DNA from 3 places in the Mesorhizobium sp. M8A.F.Ca.ET.207.01.1.1 genome. Region 2 is predicted to be linked to each of the others. Evidence: predicted binding sites of a transcription regulator. Region 2 holds the regulator's gene; each other region holds the start of a gene.
What was found. Region 2 encodes LexA, which represses DNA repair genes until DNA is damaged. Its sites were predicted from a motif close to TGTTCNNNNTGTGTTCNG; they were not measured.
Positions count from the first base shown of each region.

Region 1 (5,789 bases), on a different contig from region 2:
ATGGTCGCTTCGCCCAGGCCGCGCTTGGGCACATTGACGATGCGCTCGAAGGCGAGGTCGTCGGTGCCGTTGGCGACGACGCGGAAGAAGGCCAGTGCGTCGCGGATTTCCATGCGCTCGTAAAAACGCGGGCCGCCGATGACGCGATAGTTCAGGCCGAGCGTGATGAAGCGGTCCTCGAAGGCGCGCATCTGGAAGGACGCGCGGACGAGGATCGCCATGTCGTTCAAATTGTGCTTCTGGCGCTGGTAGGCCTCGATGGTCTCGCCGATGGCGCGGGCTTCCTCCTCCGAATCCCAGGCGGCGTGGACGTTGACCTTGCCATCCTCGGGATCGTTGCGGTCGGTGAACAGCGTCTTGCCGAAACGGCCCTCATTGTAAGCGATGAGATGGGAAGCGGCGCCCAATATGTGTGCGGTCGAGCGGTAGTTGCGTTCCAGCCGGATGATGGTGGCGCCGGGAAAATCCTTGTCGAAACGCAGGATGTTGTCGACCTCCGCGCCGCGCCAGCCATAGATCGACTGGTCGTCGTCGCCGACGCAGCAGATGTTAACGGTGGCCCTGTCGCGCGAGGCGCCCCCCTCTGTCCTGCCGGACATCTCCCCCTCAAGGGGGGAGATCGGCTTGCCTTCCGGCCGCTGCGCGAGCAGCCGCAGCCACATGTACTGGGCGGTGTTGGTGTCCTGGTACTCGTCGACGAGGATGTATTTGAAGCGCCGGTGATAGTCCTTCAGCACATCGGGATTGGCGCGGAAGATGCGGATCGGATGGCAGAGCAGGTCGCCGAAATCGCAGGCGTTGAGCGTCTGCAGACGCTCCTGATAGGCCTTGTAAAGCTCGCGGCCCTTGCCGTTGGCGAAGCTGCGCGCATCGCCCTCGGCGATGTCGGCCGGACCCTGGCCCTTGTTCTTCCAGCCGTCGATCATCTGGGCGAACTGTTTTGCGGGCCAGCGCTTGTCGTCCAGGCCCTCGGCCTGGATCAACTGCTTGATCAAGCGCACGACGTCGTCGGTGTCGAGGATGGTGAAGTCGGATCTCAGGCCGGCAAGCTCGGCATGGCGGCGCAGCAGCTTCACGCCGATCGAGTGGAAGGTGCCGAGCCATGGCATGCCCTCGACATTGCCTTCGCCGATCAGGATGCCGATGCGCTGCTTCATCTCGCGCGCGGCCTTGTTGGTGAAGGTCACTGCCAGGATCTGCGAGGGGAAGGCCCTGCCGGTGGCGAGGATGTGGGCGATGCGGGTGGTGAGCACGCGAGTTTTGCCGGTGCCGGCGCCGGCCAGCACCAGAACCGGGCCTTCGGTGGTCTCCACCGCCAGCCGCTGCTCGGGGTTCAGCCCCCTGAGATAGTCCGGCGCATTGTTCTGGCCGCCGCGGGCGGCCATGGCGCGCGCGGCAATGCCCGACGGGGCCGTGGGCCGCGCATTGGGTTCGTCGAAAAAGGGCATGTCTTCGGAAAAGCCGGACATCTCCCCCGAATGTAGTGATTCGGGAGGGAAAGACCAGAACTGTCTACGTTTTGTTCCGCTAAAGTGCCTGATAAGGCCACTCGAGCGATATGGCGGCCGCGTTGTGAACAACCGCAGGGGGACAAGGTTGCCGCCGCGGACCCATGACCTACGCTTGACAGGCGCGGCGGTCGGGAGAAAGTTGCGTACGGGGCAGCACGCAATGCCGGGTTGCCTAAGGCCGCCTCCATGCGCGCAACAGTCGAAGGAGTATCATCTTGGCTGTCACCATCACCTCCCTCGTCCTCTTCCTCATCGGCCTGGCGCTTGGCGCCGGCGGTATCTGGTTGGCTTCGCTGGGCGGCAGTTGGTACTACATCATCGTCGCTCTCGCCTTCCTGGTCGCCGCCTGGCTGCTCTACCGGCGCCGTTCCACTTCGCTCTGGCTCTACGCGGCGATCGTGCTCGGCACGCTTGCCTGGGCGGTCTGGGAAACCGGCTTCGACTGGTGGGAACTCGGCCCGCGCGGCGGCATCATCGTGCTGGTGGCGCTGTGGCTGCTGACGCCGTGGGCGCGGCGGGGCCTTGCCGGTCCGGACGGCCGCGCGCCACTGATCCTGGCCGTGCTGGCATCGCTGGCGGTGGCCGGCTATTCGATGACCACGGACCCGAAGGACATAGGCGGCGCGCTCGACACCGACAAGGTGATACCCAACGCCAATCTCGGCGGCGATGTGCCGGCGGGCGAATGGCACTATTACGGGCGCACGCAGTTCGGCCAGCGCTATTCGCCGCTCGACCAGATCACACCGGATAATGTCGCCAATCTGCAGCCGGCCTGGACCTACCGCACCGGCGACGTGAAAGGTCCGGACGATGTCGGCGAGACCACCTACCAGGTGACACCGCTCAAAGTGGGGGACACGCTCTATATCTGCACGCCGCACAATTTCGCCATCGCGGTCGATGCGGCGACCGGCAAGGAGAAGTGGCGCTACGATCCCAAGATCAAGCTCGACAAGGACCGACAACACCAGACCTGCCGTGGCGTCTCCTATTATGCCGATGCCGCCGGCGCCGCCGGCCAGCCCTGCGCGACGCGCGTCTATCTGCCGACCTCGGATGCGCGGCTGATCGCGCTCGACGCCGCCAACGGGCAGGTTTGCCCGGCCTTTGCCGAGGGCGGCACGCTCAATTTGTTGACCAACATGCCGTATCCGAAGTCCGGTTATTACTACTCGACCTCGGCGCCGCTGATCGCGGGCGGCAAGATCATCGTCGGCGGCGCGGTCAACGACAATTACTCGACGCAGGAGCCGTCCGGCGTCATTCGCGCCTATGATGCGAGCACCGGCAAGCTGCTATGGAACTGGGATTCCGGCAATCCGGACCAGACAACGCCGCTGGCGGCCGGCCAGACCTACACCGCCAACTCGCCCAACATGTGGTCGACGCCGAGCGCCGACGAAAAGCTCGGCCTGCTCTACGTGCCGCTCGGCAACCAGACGCCGGACCAGCTCGGCATGGGCCGCAGCGCCAATGTCGAGAAATTCTCCTCCTCGATCACCGCGCTCGACCTCAACACCGGGCAGTTGAAATGGGTGCGCCAGACCGTGCACCATGACCTCTGGGACATGGACGTGCCGGCGCAGCCGAGCCTGGTCGACATCACCAAGGCCGACGGTTCCGTCGTGCCCGCGCTGGTCGGGCCGACCAAGCAGGGCGACCTCTACGTGCTCGACCGGCGCACCGGCGAGCCGGTGATTGCGGTCAACGAGGTGCCGGCGCCCGGCGGCGCCATCGAGGGCGACCATACGTCGCCGACGCAGCCGGCGTCGGACCTCTCCTTCAATCCGAAGCCACTGACAGGTGCCGACATGTGGGGGATCACCATGTTCGACCAGCTGGCATGCCGGATCGAATTCCAGGGCCTGCGTTATGAGGGCCGCTACACGCCGCCTTCCGTACAGGGCTCGCTGATCTATCCCGGTAATTTCGGCACCTTCAACTGGGGCGGGGTAGCGGTCGATCCGGTGCGGCAGGTGATGTTCGGCATGCCGACCTACCTGGCATTCAAGTCACAGCTCATCCCCCGCGACCAGGTGCCGCCGCCGGATGAGGGGCGCGGCAGCGAACAGGGGCTGAACCGCAATGAGGGCGCCCCCTACGCGGTGGTCATGGGGCCATTCCTGTCACCGCTCGGCATTCCGTGCCAGGCGCCGCCCTGGGGCTATGTCGCCGGCGTCGATCTGAGGACCGGACAGATCGCCTACAAGCATCGCAACGGCACCGTCTACGACATGACGCCACTGCCGTTGCCGCTGAAGGTCGGGGTGCCCGGCATCGGCGGGCCGATGATCACGGCCGGCGGTGTCGCCTTCCTGGGCGCCGCCGTCGACGACTATCTGCGCGCCTATGACCTGACTTCAGGCAGGCAGCTCTGGCGGGCGCGGCTGCCCGCCGGGGGGCAATCGACGCCGATGACCTATACGGTCGCGGACGGGCGCCAGTTCGTGGTCATCGTTGCCGGCGGCCACGGCTCGGTCGGCACCAAGCCTGGCGATTATGTGATGGCCTACGCGCTGCCCAAGTAAGGGGCGGGGTCCAGTTTTCGCGACGCTAGCGCCGCCCCTCATCGGGCACTTCTCCCCGTATAGTGACGGGGAGAAGGGGCTGGACGCAACCGCGGCGCCTTCTTGCATCATTGGGGATTAGCGAAATCGGCGATGACAGCGCCCCTCTCCCCGTCACTATACGGGGAGAGGATGCCGGCAGGCAGGTGAGGGGCAGCGCCAGCCATGGTCAGCAAAGCGTCGCAATGCAGGACGTTTTTCTGCCTTCGACCGGGCGGCCGGCGTCGCCGTCTTAGCCGAGCCCCAGATGGCTCTTCAGGCTGGGCACCGAGCCGAGCACCTGGTTGGTCAAATCGGGGCCGGCGGCTGCCTCGGCCTGCTGGACCAGCGTCTCGCCTGCCTTCTGGATCTGCGCCATGTCGAGGCCGGATGCCTTGAGCGCGGCGAGGCCGTTGACCAGCGCGCCGGCTTTCTCGCCGAGAACGCCGCCAAGCGCGCCTTGCAGCGAGGACAGGAAGCCGCCGCCGCCGGCCGGGGCGGCCATGACGTCGTATTTCTGCGCCAGCGCATCGGCGCCCGGAATCTTGGCGAAGAAGGAGGAGGCGCTGGTGCCTTCGGCCTCATGCTCGAGGACCGAGAAAATGGTGCCGACGACCTTTTCGGTCGTAGCCTGGTCGAGACCGGCCTTCTGCGAGACGGTGTTCACGATGTCCTGGACGTCCATGACTTCACCTCACCTTGGGTTTTCGTGTTTGCCGGATGACGCTGGCGGCTGCGTACCTTGACCATGGACTTGCGGCTCGCCGCAACAACGGCCGCGCGCATCGCCAGAACGGCGGCCGCAGCCATGAAAGCTGTTGCGAGCATCGGCGAGGCCATGGTCATCGGCATTGTTCCTTCCAGATCGCGCCTAGAGCGGTTCAGAGTTTGATAGAACCTCTGCCCCGCTCTAACTTCTTGTTTTTACGCAATTCCCAAGGGGAAGCGCTACGCGCTTCTCCCGGGAAAACCGCTACGCACTTTTCCTGGAATTGCTCTACCGTGACCGCCAAGGGCGGCCGAGCCAGTTTCCCCCACTATTGTGGCAGCGCCATCAAGATTTTCACCGATGACAAAAACGTGATGATCTTCAGCGGCCTGACTGGCGGCCTTCGAGGCAGCGAGGTGTCACCGTCCGGTGGACGATGAGAGGCTCGCCCCTATCTTGCGGACGGCAAGGAAACCGAAGTCAAGACACCGAGATCGAGGAAGCCCATGACCGACGTCACCACCAAGCCCGTCATCACCCAGGCGATGATCGACGCCTATGACGAATACACCCATCTGACGCTCGATCGCCGTCGCTTCATGGAGCAACTGACCAGGCTTGCCGGATCGGGCGCGGCGGCGGCCGCGATCGCGCCGATGCTGGCTGCGAACTCCGCCCAGGCGGCAATCGTGGCCGAAAACGATGCCCGCGTGAAAGGCGAGGACATCAGCTATCCCGGCAGCGGCGGCGAGATGAAAGGCTATCTGGTCAAACCGGCAAACCATACCGGCAAGCTCGGCACGGTCATCGTCATTCATGAAAACAGGGGGCTCAACCCGCATATCCGCGACGTCGCCCGGCGTGTGGCGCTGGAAGGGTTCGTGGCGCTCGCGCCCGATTTCCTGTCGCCGCTCGGCGGTACGCCCGCCGATGAGGACAAGGCGCGCGACATGTTCGGGAAACTCGACCCGGCGCAGACCGTGGCCAACGGCGTGGCGACGGTCGCCTTTCTCAAGGCCG
Region 1 is NZ_SRUS01000008.1:101,515-107,303, forward strand. Features, by position in the region: gene EN850_RS23275 (UvrD-helicase domain-containing protein) at 1-1,469, opposite strand, end outside; gene EN850_RS23280 (glucose/quinate/shikimate family membrane-bound PQQ-dependent dehydrogenase) at 1,727-4,042, shown strand; gene EN850_RS23290 (hypothetical protein) at 4,314-4,745, opposite strand; gene EN850_RS23295 (hypothetical protein) at 4,724-4,912, opposite strand; gene EN850_RS23300 (dienelactone hydrolase family protein) at 5,276-5,789, shown strand, end outside.
Region 1: the regulator LexA is predicted to act here: its motif matches at 1,510-1,527, upstream of EN850_RS23275 (UvrD-helicase domain-containing protein).

Region 2 (5,789 bases):
CGGATTTCGACTTCAACATCATTTCCTCCCAGATTTGATCAGCGCCGCTTGCAGCGCGGCTACTGCAAACGATCATGGTCAGTCCGCCGGCTTGTGTCAAACATTATATATAATTCTTGCCATGCCCCTACATCATATATAATTTTCCCCTGCCAGACGACGGATGGACCGCGATGCAGGATCAAACGAGCTCCACAAAGACGGAGGCAGCCTATCAGCTGTTGCGGCGCGATATCCTGACCACGCGCCTCATGCCCGGCGCCCCGCTCAAACTGAGTGCACTGCGCGGCACCTATGGAGTCGGCTGGACGCCATTGCGCGAAGCCTTGTCGCGGCTCGAGGCCGAACGCCTGGTCACCGCCATCAGCAATCGCGGTTTTACCGTGGCTCGGGTGTCGCGGGCCGAACTGGAGGACCTGGCGCGCGCCAGGATGGTGGTCGAGATCCCCCTGTTCCTCGAATCGATGGAGAAAGGCGGCAAGGAATGGGAAGATGCCGTGGTCACCGCCCACTACCGGCTCTCCCGTTGCAAAACCGCGGTCGACGATCCCTCGGATGCGGCGGTCGACAAATGGGACGAGAATCACGAGGCTTTCCATGCGGCGCTGCTGAGTGCCGCCACATGCGATTGGCTGTTGCGTTTCCGCTCGACGATCTCGGATCAATTGCGCCGGCATCATCGCTTTCTTGGTCTGGCGCCGACATTGCGGGCCGCGGCCGGCCTCAAGGATGGCTACGAAGAGGCGATGGAGGCGCTGCGCGAAGCGATTGCGATCGAACACCATACCGCGATCATGGAAGCGGCACTCGATCGTGACGTCGAGCGGGCCAAGGCGCTGATGGTGGCCCATATCGGCTACACCCTGCACGTCTATGTCCACAGCGAAGACAGCGGCCCGACCAAATACGCCGCCCGCGCCGGCAGCTTGAAAGCCGGTTCGGGATGACTCCGGCGCTTCCGCGACACCTATTCGCACGCGTTGGTCGGAGTGGGGCCGGACGCCTGGGTCCATCGCTGCCCCGAAGCTGCCAGTCGTTGGCGTTTTGGTTTCGTTTCGTTCCGCGAATAACGGACCGATAAATTATACAATCCGCCCGGGGAAAGCCTTCCGAACGGCTGACGCCAAACTCGGGAGCGGATGGGCCACAGGCCATTAACCATAACGATTTCAATGGGCCTGCCGATGGCGGAAAAGGTCGGCTTCTGCCCGCCGTAGCGGACAAAAAACATCCGCAGCCTTAACAAATTCATTAAACTTTAAACGGTTGCGGAACACAACTGGAACAGATAGTGTTTGTTCTGGGTTTGTTTTTTCGATTCTGGTTCAGACCTTCGTTCAATGCCTTGGGGGCCGCCATGCTGACACGCAAGCAACATGAACTGCTGATGTTCATCCACGAACGGCTCAAGGAAAGCGGGATACCGCCCTCCTTCGACGAGATGAAGGAAGCGCTCGATCTTGCCTCCAAATCCGGGATTCATCGCCTGATCACGGCGCTGGAGGAACGCGGCTTCATTCGCCGGCTACCCAATCGGGCGCGCGCGCTGGAGGTGCTGCGGCTGCCGGATTCGATCGCGCCCGGCCTGAACGCGGCAAAGAAATTTTCGCCCAGCGTCATCCAGGGCAGCCTTGGTCAAAACAATCTTGGCCGCCAGCTCAAGCCGGCGACGGCGCCTTCGCGTCTGCCCGCGGCCGGCAATGACGACGATGTGGTTTCAGCCGTGTCCATCCCGGTCATGGGCCGTATCGCCGCCGGTGTGCCGATCGATGCCATCCAGCATCAGACGCATTCGATCTCGGTGCCGCCGGATATGATCATGGGCGGCGAGCACTATGCGCTGGAGGTCAAGGGTGACTCGATGATCGAGGCTGGTATCTTCGACGGCGACACGGTCATCATCCGCAATGCGAACACGGCAAGTCCGGGCGAAATCATCGTGGCGCTGGTCGACGAGGAGGAAGCGACGCTGAAGCGGTTCCGCCGTAAAGGCGCCTCGATCGCGCTCGAAGCCGCCAATCCAGCCTACGAAACGCGCATTTTCGGGCCGGACAGAGTCAAGGTACAAGGCAAGCTGGTCGGGCTGATCAGGCGCTACTGAGCCGGTTTGCCATCGGACTTGTCTGGCTTTTTATAGGGCGGCAGCCCCCTCGCCTCGCGTGAGAATTTTCGCTGCTCGTGCCAGGGCCGGTATGGTCCCTCGACAGCGAATTCGATCACAGCCGGGGTTGTGGCCGACTGGGGATCGAAGAAGACGGCAGCACTTCCCTTGCGGGCGAGCTGCCGTTTCGTGACGACGACAACCAGCGGATTGTGGCAGGCGTCATAGGCGGTCGCGTCATTGACGACGATCAGGTCGGCGAAGGCGCAGGCTTTCCAGGTGTTCTTGCGATCCTCGACATAGGCGACGATCGCGCCGGAAGGGTGCCTGGCAAGGCAAAGGCCTTCGCGGCAATAGAACGGCGATCCCTGCGGCAGGTCGGTGGGAGCGGCAATATCGAATTGCCCGTCCGCCTTGTCGAACATTTCCGGTTTGACGATTGTTTCGGAGACCAGAGCGCGTTTCCAGTTGTCGGCCGCGAATTCGTTCGGACGTTCCCGGTTGACGGCCAGTTCGCCATTGCCGATCGGCAGTGCGACCAGCCGTGCGTCTTCCGAGATCAGCACGTCGGGCGTGCGTATGTCCGACACAGTCAACAGACCGGCAAGTGCGAATGGCAGTGCCGCGAGCCGCAGCCAGGTCGTCGCCATCGTCGCGATGACCAGCGCGACGGCCACCAGCAGCACGGATTGCTGCGAGATCAGACCTACCCCATCGATTGGCGAGCGCTCCGATATCCATGACGATACGGCGATCATCGCTGTCAGGCCTTTGCCCATCACGTAGAGAAACGGGCCGTCGGCGCCGAAGGGCATCGCCAGCGAACTGAGGACCGCAAAAGGCATGACGACCACCGACACGATCGGCATGACGGCCAGATTGGCGAACAGGCTGAGCGGCGATACGCGCTGGAAATGCCAGATGGCAAACAGCGCCGTCGCGCTGCCGGCAATGATGGAGGTCATGGCCAATCCACCTGTCGCCAGCAGGAATTTTCGCGTCAGGAACCCGGGTAGTGACCGCTTTGGCGACGGTGGCCTCGTCTTACCAGCGCGGTGGTCCGCCCAGCCGGCATAGGCGCCAACAAGGGCCGCGGTTGCTGCGAACGACATCTGGAAGCTCGGGCCGACGACCTCGTGCGGGGAAACCAGGATAACGGCGATCGCCGAGATGGCCAGGTTGCGCATGGTGAGCGCCGCGCGATCGAACAAGACGGCAATCAGCATCACCGCCAGCATGATGAAGCTGCGTTCGGCCGCAACGACGACACCGGAAATGACGAGATAGGCGGCGATCGAGAAAAGTGCGGCGGCGGCCGCATATTTCTTCACCGGCCGGCGCGCGGAAAAGTCTGGAAACAGCGCGAAGGCACCGCGCAACAGACCCATGATGGTGCCGGCGACCAGCGCCATATGCAGTCCCGAAATGGAAATGATGTGATAGATGCCGGTACGCCGCATCGCTTCGTTGATTTCATCGGGAATGCCGGCGCGCACGCCGACGATCAGCGCCGCCGCGATCTCGCCTTCGGCGCCGCCGATGCTGCCCCTGATGTGGTCGGCGATGGCTTCGCGGGCGTTTTCGATGCTTGAAAAAAGACGGGCTGGCAGCGACATCTCACCATCGTCGGTAGCGACAACCGTTGGATTGCCGAGAAAGAAGCCGCTGCCGCCGATGCCTGCGAAATAGCTGTCGAAGGAGAAGTCGTAGCTGTCCGGCCGCACCGGACCGGTCGGCGGCAGCAGTTTGGCGTAGCCTGTGATAAGCGAGCCAGCGGTCATTTCCGGCGGTATCTTGCGTGCCGAAAGCCGGACCCTTTCCGGCGCATAGCGCAATTTCGGCCGGGCGGTCGAAATCACGTCCATGGTCAACCGGATACGGCCGCTCTCCATCTCCTCGAGCGAGACCACGCGGCCGGTCAATTGAGTCGAGATTTCCGAACCCAGCATCCGGGTTCCTGCTCGCCATGTTTCGACCTTCGCCGCGAGCAAGCCCAACGCGCACAACATCACTGCCATGAAACACAGATGGGTTTTCGGCCAGGAGCGCGAGACGAACGCACAGGTCGCCGCCAGCACCATGACCGCGACCGGCTTTGCAAAATCGGGCTCGGTCGCCAGCGAAAAGTAGCCGATCGCCCCAACGGCCAGGCAGACCGGCACCAGCAGGAAGGCGATGCCCCGGTCGAGTTCCAGCTCCGCCGCCTTGGCCAAGCCGTGGCGCAGGCGAGGCAAGGATACCAGGCCCATTTGCCGGCGCACGCGCACAATCCTGCGTGCGGCAGAAGACGGAGTTGGCGCCGGCAAGCCCGCTTGCAACGGCAGGGTTGCGGGCGCAGCCACGAGCGGCGACGGCAGCGGGATCGCCGGAGGCGTCGCAAACAGGGACCGCTCGCTGACGCCGACAATGGCGCCCTCGCCCCGATCCGAGCTCCGGCCTCGTCCAGTCATCGGGTCTGCCCCTTGCGCCCTCGACACCCTATGCTACATGAACGCGCGAAGCGCGAAAGTCCGCGCCCTCCGCACCCAGCTTCAGACGTTTTCCGGGAGTTCCATGTCCGACAAGGTCATCACCCGTTTTGCCCCCTCGCCGACCGGCTATCTGCACATCGGCGGCGCGCGCACGGCACTGTTCAACTGGCTCTATGCCAAGCATACCGGCGGTACGATGCTGCTGCGCATCGAGGACACCGATCGGGAGCGTTCGACCGATGCGGCCACATCAGCCATTCTCGACGGCCTGACCTGGCTCGGCCTGTCATGGGACGGCGATGCGGTTTCCCAATTCGAGCGGGCGCCGCGCCATCGTGAGGTGGCCGAGGAACTGGTGCGGCTGGGCAAGGCCTATTACAGCTACGAGACTTCAGCCGAGCTCGAGGCGATGCGCGAGGCAGCACGCGCCAAGGGCCTGCCGCCACGCTATAACGGCCACTGGCGTGAGCGCGATCCGTCGGAGGCACCCGCCGGCGTCAGGGGCGCCATCCGCATCAAGGCACCGACCGAGGGCGAGACGGTGGTGCAGGATCGGGTCCAGGGCGAGGTGCGCTTCCCCAACAAGGATCTCGACGACTTCATCATCCTGCGCTCGGACGGCAACCCGACCTATATGCACGCCGTCGTCGTCGACGACCACGACATGGGCGTCACCCACATCATCCGTGGCGATGATCACCTGACCAACGCCGCCCGCCAGACCGTGATCTACAACGCCATGGGCTGGGAGGTGCCTTCGATGTCGCATATCCCGCTGATCCATGGCGCCGACGGCGCCAAACTGTCGAAGCGCCACGGCGCGCTTGGTGTCGAGGCCTATCGCGCCATGGGCTATCTGCCGGAGGCCCTGCTCAATTACCTGGTGCGTCTGGGCTGGAGCCATGGCGACGACGAGATCATGTCGATCAAGGACATGATCTCGTGGTTCGACATCGGCGACGTCAACAAGGGCGCGGCGCGCTTCGATTTCGCCAAGCTCGAGGCGTTGAACGGCGTCCATATGCGCCGCATGGCCGATCCGGAATTGTTCGATATTTTCATCGCCACCTTGCCTTATCTGGAGGGCGGCCCGGCGATGGCGGCGCGCCTCGACGAGAAGAACCAGGCGCAGTTGCTGGCAGCCCTTCCGGGCCTGAAGGAGCGCGCCAAGACGCTGGTCGAGCTCGTCGACGGCGCCGCTTTCCTGTTTGCGGCGC
Region 2 is NZ_SRUS01000006.1:400,410-406,198, reverse strand. Features, by position in the region: gene EN850_RS20315 (ABC transporter substrate-binding protein) at 1-19, opposite strand, end outside; gene EN850_RS20310 (GntR family transcriptional regulator) at 174-947, shown strand; gene lexA (transcriptional repressor LexA) at 1,358-2,101, shown strand; gene EN850_RS20300 (ComEC/Rec2 family competence protein) at 2,095-4,551, opposite strand; gene gltX (glutamate--tRNA ligase) at 4,655-5,789, shown strand, end outside.

Region 3 (5,789 bases), on a different contig from region 2:
CGACGGTCGATATCGGCTCCTGGGTGCTGCCGCTGGTAGCGCTCGCCTTGGTGGCGCCGCGCGCCGGCATTGGCGGGCGCTTCGTCCACTATGTCGTCGCCAGCAACTGGGCCTCGGCCATCACCGCCTGGCTGATGCTGCCCTCGGCGCTGATCAGGCTTTTCCTGTCGTCGACAAGCCAGGTCTCGAGCCTTGTGTCGCTGCTCCTATTTTCCCTGTCGATGGTGCTGACCTGGCGCATGACCAATGCCACGATCGGCAAGGGCGCGGCCGTCGGCACCGCCGTTTTCGTCGGCATGTTCACCGCTTCGCTGCTGGTGCTGTTCGGGCTGCAGATGCTGCTCGGCATCGCCGTGCCCGACGATATCGGGGCTCAGAGCCTCTCGGGACTCTATCCGGGGTAGAGCCCGGTTCTACCAGGGCAGAGTTGGTGTCTATCCGGGGTAATCGACGCCTATCAGGAAAAGCCCATCGGGCGGCGCCACCTGGCCGCAGGCGGCGCGGTCTCGCGCCTCGAGCGCGGCCTTGAGGTCGCCTGATGTCCAGCCGCCGTCGCCGACCCGCTTCAGCGAGCCGACCATGGAGCGCACCTGGTTGTGCAGGAAGGACCGCGCCGAGGCTCTCACCTCGATCACGTCACCCGTTCGGCTGACATCGAGCCGCTCCAACGTCCTGACCGGGCTGTTGGCCTGGCACTGGGTGGAGCGGAAAGTGGTGAAGTCGTGCCGGCCGAGCAGGAGCTTCGCCGCCTCGTGCATGGCGGCGGCATCGAGCCGCTTCGGCACCCACCACACCTTGCCCTGTTCCAGTGCCGAAGGCGCGCGCCGATTGAGGACACGGTAGAGATAGTGCCGGCCGGTGGCCGAGAAACGGGCATCGAAGTCGTCGGAAACGACTGCAGCTTTCAGGATGGCAATGCGCGCGCCCGCCGCCTGCAGGTGCGCATTGATGGCATCGCGCACCTTGTCGTCGGGCCACGCCTTGGCAAGGTCGACATGCGCCACCTGCGCGGTGGCGTGCACGCCGGCATCGGTGCGGCCGGCGGCGCGCAGCCGGACCGCCTCGCCGCAGAATTTCTCGATCGCCTGTTCGATCGCCTGCTGCACCGAAGGCTGATCGGCCTGGTGCTGCCAGCCGGCAAACAGGCTGCCGTCATATTCGATGTCGAGGCGAAAACGCGGCATGCCGGTCGGCTGTACGCTCTCGCCTAGGCGGCGAGAGCGGTGAAGGCGGAGGCGTAGACCAGCCTGCCGGCTTCGGGTGCGTCGCCCCAGGCCAGCGCCTGCAGCGCTTCGCCTTGGTATTCGCTGTCGAACTTTTCAGCCCGGGCGTGGCTATAGCCGAAACGGCCGTAATAGGCCGGATCACCAAGCACAACGGCCAGTGTCTCGCCAGCGTCCTTGAGCCGGATATGGGCCTCGCGGATCAGCGCGCCGCCGATGCCGGAGCCGTGAAAAGACGGCTCCACCGCCAGCGGGGCAAGCGCCACGGCGGCAAAACTCTTGCCGCCGTTCTGCACGAACAGGCGCGAAAACAGGATGTGGCCAACGGCTTGCCCGTCTTCTTCCGCCACCAGTTCGACGACGGCATCACCGCCGGTCACCAGCGCGTCGACCAGTCCGGCCTCCGCCTGCTGGCCGAAAGCGTGTTCCTCGACGAGGCGGATGGCCTCGCGGTCCCGCGGCGTCGCCGCGCGTATCGACATCATGCTCATGAGAATTTCAGTCCTTTTTCGATCTTGGCTCCGCGCAGGAATTCCGACGCGGCGGCGGGCTTTCCGCCCGCACGTTGAACTTCGACCAGCCTGATCGCGCCTTTTCCGCAGGCGACCGTCAGCCGGTCATCGAGAATTCCTCCCGACTCGCCCAAATCTTCCGAAGGCGACAGGCCTTCGGACAGCGTCGAGCGAAGCAGTTTCAGCCGTTCCATGCGGCCGCCAAATTCAATTTCGGACCAGGCGCCGGGAAAGGGCGACAGGCCGCGAATGTGATTGTGGACATCGGCCGCAGGCCGCGTCCAGTCCACGCGCGTCTCGGATTTATCGATTTTCCTGGCGTAAGTCACCCCTTCGGCCGCTTGCGCGGTAAATGTCAGGGTATTCCGTTCCAGCCGTGCCAGCGCTTCCACCATCAGGGCAGCGCCAACGCTCATCAATCGATCATGCAGATCGCCGGCTGTCATATCGGGGTCGATGGCGCATTTTTCAAGCAATGCCACCGGTCCGGTGTCCAGGCCCTCCTCCATGCGCATCACCATCATGCCGCTTTCCAGGTCTCCTGCCATGATGGCCCGCTGGATGGGGGCGGCGCCGCGCCAGCGCGGCAAAAGCGATGCATGGCCGTTGATGCAGCCGAGCCGGGGTGCCTCCAGAACCGCCCTGGGCAGAAGCAAACCATAGGCGACGACCACGGCGATATCGGCGCCGAGCGCAGCAAAGGCAGCCTGTTCGGCCTCGCCTTTCAACGATGCCGGCGTGCGCACCTCGATGCCCAGCCGCTCGGCCTCGCGCTGCACCGGCGACGGCGTCAGCTCCAGCCCGCGCCGGCCTGCGGCGCGCGGCGGCTGCGTATAAACGGCCGCTATCTCATGTCCGGCTTCAGCGATGGCGCGCAGCGTCGGCACCGAAAACTCCGGCGTGCCCATGAAGATGACGCGAAGGGGCATTGCCCTATCCCACCAGCTTGCCCGGCGCCTTGTCCTTGGCGAGCTTCCTGAACTTCTTTACCACCATGTCGCGCTTCAGCTTCGAGATGTGGTCGATGAACAGCACGCCGTTGAGGTGGTCGATCTCGTGCTGCAGGCAGGTCGCCATCAGGCCCTCGGCCTCCATCTCCTGCAGCGTGCCGTCGCGGTCGAGATATTTGACCCGCACGGAAGCCGGGCGCTCGACCTCGGCATAGTAATCCGGGATCGACAGGCAGCCTTCCTCGTAGACCGACCGCGCGTCGGCACTTTCGAGAATCTCCGGGTTGATGAAGACGTGCGGCGCCGGCGTTTCGTCTTCCTTGGCAAGGTCGATCACCAGCATGCGCAGCGGTTCGCCGATCTGGATTGCCGCCAGCCCGATGCCGGGCGCGTCATACATGGTCGCCAGCATGTCGTCGGCCAGTTTGCGCAAGGGCGCGTCGACGCGCTCCACCGGCTTGGAAACCTGGCGCAGGATGGGGTCGGGAAGGATGATGAGCGGCTTGATCGGCATGGCGTTTCACCTAAGACCTCCAAGGAAAGGCGTCAACCGGTGCGCCTGAGCCTCGTTCACGTTTTGATCTGTGCCCGCCCGCCGAATCGGCTATGCTGTCCACATGAATGATCTCAGCACCATCTTTTCGGAGCCTGTCATACGGCTCGGCGCCTCGACAATCACGCTGGGTCACGCGCTGGCCTTCGGCGCCTTGCTGTTTCTCGGCTTGTTCGTGGCGCTCGTCGTTGCGCTGTGGCGGTCGGCCAAGGCGCGCGCGGTCGCCGCCGCGGAGGCCGCCGACCATGCCCGCGACGCCGAGACACGCATGGCTGGTATTTTGCAGTCGCAGGCTGAAATGCAGGGCCGCATGGGGGCCATCGCCGAAGTTTTCGGCGCCCGGCAGGCCGAATTGACGCAATCGATCGGCCAGCGCCTCGACGCCATGACCGGCCGCATCGGCCAGACCATGACCGAGCAGACCAAATCCACGCATGAGAGCCTGGCGAAACTGCAGGAGCGGCTGGCGGTCATCGACACCGCGCAAGGCAACATCCAGTCGCTGGCCGGCCAGGTCGTGCAGCTGCAGGCGATCCTCTCCAACAAGCAGACCCGCGGCGCCTTCGGCCAGTCGCGCATGGAGGCGATCGTCGCCGACGGCCTGCCGCATGGGGCCTATGAATTCCAGGCGACGCTGTCGAACGGCAGCCGGCCGGACTGCCTGGTGAAAATGCCGAACGGCGCGCCGTCACTTGCCATCGACGCCAAATTTCCGCTGGAAGCATGGAATGCCATCCGCGCCGCCGACGGCGCCGACCTGCAGAAGGTCGCGGCCCAGGCCTTTCGCCGCGACATCGAGGTCCATATTCGCGACATTTCGGAAAAATACCTGCTCCAGGGCGAGACGCAGGACACGGCCTTCATGTTCGTGCCGTCGGAATCGGTGTTCGCCGAAATCCATGAGAATTTCGAAGCGGTCGTGCAGAAGGCGCACCGCGCCCGCGTCATCATCGTCTCGCCTTCGCTGCTGATGCTGTCGATCCAGGTCATCCAGGCGATCCTGAGGGATGCCCGCATGCGCGAGCAGGCGCATCTGATCCAGGGTGAAGTCATCAGGCTGATGGAAGATGTCCAGCGTGTCGACGAGCGGGTGCGCAAATTGCAGGGCCATTTCGGCCAGTCGGCCAAGGATATCGAAGACATCCTCGTCTCGACCTCGAAAGTGACCAAGCGCGGCCAGAAGATCGAGGCGCTGGAGTTCGGAGAAGGCGAGGCCGACGTCCCACACGGCGGCGCCGCCAAGGTGGAAGCCGCACCGCGCGTGGCTGATTCCAAGACGGGGCAGTTGAGGCTGAGGGTCGTCGAAGATGGAGAGTAGCCGCTCGACGCCAGAGATTAGCGAAGCGTCTATCCCATCGTCATTCTAGGGCGGAGCAAGGAGCGGAGCGACGCGCGCAGACCCTAGAATTCATGCCGCGACCGCGGCGCGCCGCAACAGTGCAGAATTCCGTTCCACGGCATCCTTCGGCAAGGTCACGGCATGGATCCTCGGGTCAAGCCCGAGGATGACGAAGCGATAGGAGGCTTCGCTAATCGCAGAGGTCTTGTGGGAGCCTACTAACCCTACTGCTCCTCCACCGTCGTCATGCCCTCGAAGTCCGGAAGCCAGTGCAGCGCCGACCGGTGCCATTTCTGGTGTCTCGGGACCAGGTCCTGACGCTGCCGCGAGGTCCCGACCCTGATCCCATAGACCTTCGGACCGTCGCCGACCGATGTCGCATAAAGGTGCGAGCCGCAGTCGGCACAAAAAGCCTGGGCGCGCTTGGCGCCGCTCGCCACGGTCTTGATATAGATTTTCGGCGCGCCCCTGGTGATCCGGTAGTGATCCTGCGGCGCGGGAACGGTGACGCGAAAGGCCGTACCGGTCAGCTGTTGGCAATCGGTACAGTGGCAGATCGAGGTCTTTTCCGGGTCGACCTCCGCCTCGTAGGTGATGGCACCACAATGACAGCCGCCGTCTATCTTCATCGTCATTCCTCCAAAATCGATCGGCTGATCTTAGCGACGCGGGGATGCGAGGCAACGGCGCGGCGCTGGTCCAGAGGCCAGGGCATGGATCACGAAGAGGGTTTTCGGGATCATGCTCAACTTTCATCGGACGCGGATTCGATCACCTTACGCCGCTTTTCCCAGGTGCCCGTGGTCTGCGGCTTGACGAACAGCCGCGCGATCTCAGGCATTTCCTTCTTCAGCCGCGCCTCGATGCGTTCGACACAGGCCTCGATCTCCGGCGCCGCCAGATGGTCCTCGAATTCGATGCTCAGGGCGGCAACGATCTCTTCCGGTCCCATATGCACCGTCAGCACACCGTTCGCCCGCTGCACCGCCGGATCCTGCTGGACGATTGCCAGCACCTTCCTCTGCACCTCGGGTGAGGCCGGCTCGCCGATGAGCAGGCCCTTGCTTTCACGCGCCAGGAAGATTGCCGTCGCGCCGAGGATGAGCCCGATGCCGATCGAGGCGGCGCCGTCAAGTTCGGGCATCTCGAAAATCTCCGCCGCCAGGATGCCGGCAAAGGCGACGGTCAGGCCGAGCAGGGCGGCACTGTCTT
Region 3 is NZ_SRUS01000003.1:442,215-448,003, reverse strand. Features, by position in the region: gene EN850_RS10905 (transporter) at 1-404, shown strand, start outside; gene truA (tRNA pseudouridine(38-40) synthase TruA) at 435-1,184, opposite strand; gene EN850_RS10895 (N-acetyltransferase) at 1,208-1,714, opposite strand; gene fmt (methionyl-tRNA formyltransferase) at 1,711-2,664, opposite strand; gene def (peptide deformylase) at 2,669-3,199, opposite strand; gene EN850_RS10880 (DNA recombination protein RmuC) at 3,303-4,556, shown strand; gene EN850_RS10875 (GFA family protein) at 4,802-5,206, opposite strand; gene EN850_RS10870 (cation diffusion facilitator family transporter) at 5,323-5,789, opposite strand, start outside.
Region 3: the regulator LexA is predicted to act here: its motif matches at 3,253-3,270, upstream of EN850_RS10880 (DNA recombination protein RmuC).